One region of the Micrococcus sp. 140720015-1 genome, then DNA from elsewhere that is predicted to be linked to it. Evidence: predicted binding sites of a transcription regulator. Region 1 holds the regulator's gene; the other holds the start of a gene.
The links. Region 1 encodes LexA, which represses DNA repair genes until DNA is damaged. Its sites were predicted from a motif close to TCGAACANNTGTTCGA; they were not measured.
Positions count from the first base shown of each region.

Region 2: a site for LexA is predicted at 1,540-1,555, ahead of ACUXPL_RS03375 (DUF6504 family protein). Genes of this name have one in related genera too.

Region 1 is NZ_JBSEYC010000002.1:375,913-378,372, reverse strand. Features, by position in the region: gene ACUXPL_RS05045 (ATP-dependent DNA helicase) at 1-858, shown strand, start outside; gene lexA (transcriptional repressor LexA) at 907-1,623, opposite strand; gene ACUXPL_RS05035 (LysM peptidoglycan-binding domain-containing protein) at 1,918-2,292, shown strand; gene ACUXPL_RS05030 (histidinol-phosphate transaminase) at 2,336-2,460, shown strand, end outside.
Region 2 is NZ_JBSEYC010000002.1:29,890-32,349, forward strand. Features, by position in the region: gene ACUXPL_RS03370 (DNA polymerase III subunit alpha) at 1-1,086, opposite strand, end outside; gene ACUXPL_RS03375 (DUF6504 family protein) at 1,083-1,409, opposite strand; gene ACUXPL_RS03380 (DUF6318 family protein) at 1,854-2,460, shown strand, end outside.

The DNA.
Region 1 (2,460 bases):
CCGGGGGACGAGACCGACCCGCCCCAGCTCTACGTGGCCCCGCTCTCGGTGGCCGGCAAGCTGCGGGAGGGCCTCTTCGGCAAGGCGACGACGGTGCTCACCTCCGCCACGCTCACCGTGGGCTCGGGGGAGCGCCGGTTCGACTCGGTGGCCGGCGACGTGGGCCTGGCCGGCCCGGACGCCCCGAAGTTCGAGGCCCTCGACGTCGGCAGCCCCTTCGACTACCCGCGTCAGGGGGTGCTCTACGTGGCCCGGCACCTGCCCCGGCCCGGCCGGACGGCCTCGCCGGAGTCCCTGGATGAGCTCGAGGCGCTCCTGAGGGCGTCGCGGGGCGGGGCCCTCGGCCTGTTCTCCTCGCGCCGGGCGGCCGAGGACGCCGCCGCCGAGATGCGCCGTCGGCTCGGGCCGAAGGCCACGATCCTGTGCCAGGGAGACGCGACCCTCTCCGCCCTCGTGCGCCAGTTCGCCGAGGAGCCGGACACGTCCCTGTTCGGCACCATGAGCCTGTGGCAGGGCGTGGACGTGCCGGGGAACTCGCTGCGGCTCGTGGTGATCGACCGCATCCCGTTCCCGCGGCCGGACGACCCGCTCTCCCAGGCCCGCACCCGGGACGTCGCCCGGCACGGCGGCAACGGGTTCATGCGGATCTCCGCCACGCACGCGGCCGTGCGCATGGCCCAGGGCGCGGGGCGCCTCGTGCGCTCCGTGACGGACCGCGGCGTGGTGGCCGTGCTGGACCCCCGCCTGGCCACCGAGCGGTACGGCGGCTACATCACGAGCGCCCTGCCGGACTTCTGGCGCACCACGGACGGCGACGTCGTCCGTGGGGTGCTGGCACGGCTCGCCTCCGGCGATTGACGTCGCTCGGCCTCCGACCGTCGGCCCGGCCCGGCCGGAGGAAGCGGGTCAGAGCGAACGCAGGACCGTGACGACGCGCCCCATCACGGTGGCGTGATCGCCGAGGATGGGCTCGTAGGCCGTGTTCTGGGGGAGGAGCCAGGTGTGCCCGTCGCGGCGGCGGAACGTCTTCACGGTGGCCTCGTCGTCGAGCAGGGCCGCGACGATGTCGCCGTTCTCCGCCGTCTCCTGCCGGCGCACCACCACCCAGTCGCCGTCGCAGATCGCGGCGTCCACCATCGAGTCACCCGTGACACGCAGCATGAACAGCTCGCCCTCGCCCGTGAGGCGGCGCGGGATCGCCATGACGTCCTCGACCTGCTGCTCGGCCAGGACGGGGCCGCCCGCCGCGATGCGGCCGACCCAGGGGACCGGCACGCTGTCCGCCTCGTCCGTGCCGGTGTGCCACGCGGGGATCGCGGAGACCTGCGACGACGGCGCAGCGGCGGGGGAGGCGGCCTCGCCCAGCGGGGTGCCGTCCACGTCGAGCAGCACCTCGAGGGCACGCGGGCGTCCGGGGTCGCGCCGGATGTAGCCGTGCCGCTCGAGACGGCCCAGCTGGTGCGTGACGGAGGACAGCGAGGCCAGGCCCGCGGCATCGCCGATCTCGCGCATGGAGGGCGGGTAGCCGTGGTCGGCGATCGCATCCCGGATGGTCTGCACGATCCGCCGCTGGCGGTCGGTGAGCGGCGCGCGCGCCGCCGGCTGATCGTCGGTGGTGCTCATGGCTGCCGTCCGTTCTCCCGGGGGTGATGGTGGCCGGCCTCGTGTTCCGGCGTCCGGCTGCCGTCCGGACGCTTACCGTGTCCGCCCCCCCTGGTTGCCTGTGTCCTGGCGGTCCCCGGGGGCGTTCCAGGGCGTCCGTGCATGGCCTCGAGCCTAGAGGAGAGCCGCCTCTCCTTCAAAGATATGTTCGATCTGTTCGTGGCGTGTCTCGAACACCTGTGCTAGAAAGGCATTCGAACGGATTCGAACAGATGTTCGATCACCTGGAGGGCTCCCGCCCCGGAGGAGGACACCATGACGCTCACCACCGCCCAGTTCGCCGGTTCGCCCGCGACGGCGCGGCCGCGTCCGGCCACCATCCATCTGACCCGTCGCGGCCGCCTCGTGCTGCGGGGGATCCCCGTGATCGCCGGAGCCGTGGCCGCCACACTGGCGGCTGCCTTCCTCTTGGGTGTGCTGCTGTCGCCCGCCGCGGTGTCCGTGGACACTGCGGGGCCGGCCACCCAGTCCGTCACGGTCATGCCCGGGGACAGCCTGTGGACCATCGCCACCACGGTGGCTCCGGAGGCGGACGTCTACGAGGTGATCGCCGCGATCGACGAGCTCAACGGGCTCGAGGGCCGGGCCCCCGCTCCGGGCGAGGAGCTGTTCGTCCCGGCCACGCGGTGACGCACGGCGGGCCCCGCCCTCCACGGTTCCTAGACTGGCGGCCATGACCGACCTCAGCTCTCTGCCCCTGCGCGAGAACCTCCGCGGCCTGAGCCCCTACGGCGCCCCCCAGCTGGACGTGCCGTACATGCTCAACACCAACGAGAACACGCATCCGGTGCCGGAGGA
Region 2 (2,460 bases), 350 kb from region 1:
GCTGGTGCCGGGGAGGCCTCCCCCGGTGTGGAGGTGGGGGTAGCGGGCGAGGAGGCCGGTGCGGGTGCGCTCGCGCAGCACGTGCTCCGGGGGGCCGTCGATGCCGATGACGGCGGCCTCGGGGACGCGGGGCACGCCCCAGCCGAGGTCGGTCTCGGGGTCGAGCGCGCAGGCCTCGGCGAGGCGGCGGGTGGCCTCGAGCAGGGGGGCGGGGCGGTCGTCGGCGGTGGCGGCGACCTCGTGGGCGATGCGGTGCATGGCGGCGGTGGACTTGAGCCAGCCCTGTCCGTTGGGCTGCAGGTCGTGGAGGGCGTCGAGGGAGCTGAGGGCGCGGACGGCGTCGAGGACGTCCGCGGTGGCGGCACCGTCCGGGGCCGCGTAGCGCACGGCGTTGGTCAGGACGGCGGGGATGCGGGCCTGGCGGGCGGCCCGGAGGGTCTTCACGGCGTGCCCGGTGTCGAGGCGGCGGCCGGGGGCGGAGAGGTGGGTGACGACGTCGGCGTGGGGGCTGCCTGCGGGCAGGGCCGCCTTCCAGCGGCGCAGGGCGGCGAGGCCGGCCGCGTACCGGCGGCGGGCCAGGTGGCGGCCGACGTCCGAGTCCGGGCCGAGGAGGACGAACAGCTCGGGGGTGGGCGGGTTGTCCCGGTTGGCGGCGGTGGGGACACGGCCGGCCGCCGCGGCGGCGAGCTCGGCGACGCTGGCCCAGGGGCTGCCGCCCGCCGCTCCCCCGGTGGTGCGGGCGTGGGCGGCGGAGACGAGCTCGCACAGGGAGCGGTAGCCGGATCCATGACAGCCTCCTCGGGCGAGCACGACCACGCGGCCGGCGTCCTCGTCCTCGCTCCACCGGACGGCCAGGTCCACGCCCACGATCGGGGTGATGCCGTGGCGCAGGCAGGCGCCCACGTGTTTGGCCATGCCGTAGAGCCCGTCCCGGTCGGTGCAGGCCAGCAGGTCCATGTCCGCGGCTGCGGCGGCGGCCACGAGGTCCTCGGGCCAGCTGACCCCGTAGTGGGCGCTGAACGCGGAAGCGACGTGCAGGTGGGCGAAGGGTGCGGCGGTGCGTCCGGCCGCGGCGGCCCGGCTCATGCCGACCGCCTCAGGTCCTGGGCGTGCTCGTGGACGCGCACGAGCCGCCACCGGCCGGAGTCCAGGTGGTGGGCGACGTCGAGGGTCTGCAGGGGCGCGGCGCCGGCCCGGGCCAGGCGGACCTGCAGCCGCCACATCTCGTGGTCCACGAGACCGGCGCCGCGGCCCTTCTCCGCGCGGACCTCCTCTGCCCACCAGCGGCGCCGCTCGAACCAGCGCACGGGGCGCTCTGCGAGGACGTAGTCCCGCCCGTTCCAGCGCAGCCCCTGCGGGGTGCCGTCTGCCCCGCACTCCACCGCCACCGACTGTGTGAGGACTCCCATTCTGCTTCTCTCCCTGTGCACTGCTGACCGGACCGACGACGGGGTGCCGTCGCGCGATGGGAGCGCGGCCCGTCCGGCGGACCGGACGCGGGGAAGAAGTGGGAAGGTGGGGCCGCACCCCCGATCGTACTCGAACATGTGTTCGAATGCGATGGGTGCGAAGGTAGGGCGGCCGCCGGACACGTTAAGGACGCATCGCCCCGAGACAGGAGGGGCCGAGTCCTGGCCGTGGGCCTCGACCCCGACACTGGGGTGCACATGCACGAGAAAATCGCCTCTTGGGCCGGAAGAAGTGCGCCGGCACGGTCCTGTGGACAATGCGAGCAGGACCACAATCCGTCTGCGTATACTCCGAACCAACCGGGCCTCGCATGCCACGGGCACCGCGCTGCGGGATCAGCGCGGGAGGCGCGGACACACGACGGACGTCCAGTTGGAGGGGAAATGTCTCTCACCGCACCCGGGCGCGCCCTGCGCCGCCACCGATTCGCCCAGGCCGGCACGCTCAGCGTGGCCTTGGCGCTCGCACTGACCGCCTGCGGCGGGCCGTCCGAGCCCGCCGAGTCGTCGACGACGTCGCCCTCGTCCGCCAAGCCCGCCGTCGAGACGTCCGCGCCCGCGAGCACGAGTGAGACCGCAGGCGTCAGCTCATCCCCCACGGCCACGGAGAGCGGGTCCGGCGAATACGTTCCCGCGTCTGCCGACGGTCCCGCTCAGAACGTGCCCAAGCCGGAGATGCCCGCCGCCATGAAGGAAGAGACCAAGGAGGGCGCCGAGGCGGCGATTCGCTACTTCTGGGACGCGCACTACTACGCCGAGCAGACCGGAGATACAGAACTCCTCGACTCGCTCTACAGCGAGTACTGCGAGTTCTGCACGGTCCGAAGCGACAGCATTGGTGGAATTTATAAGGACGGTGGCTGGTACACCGGTGCCGAACCTCGAATTGACTCGATGCTCACTGCACCGTCGGAGAACGGGTACGTCTCGACGTTGCTCATCACGACTGACGCTGGGACCGGGTATTCCAGCGATGGCTCTATTCCAGAGG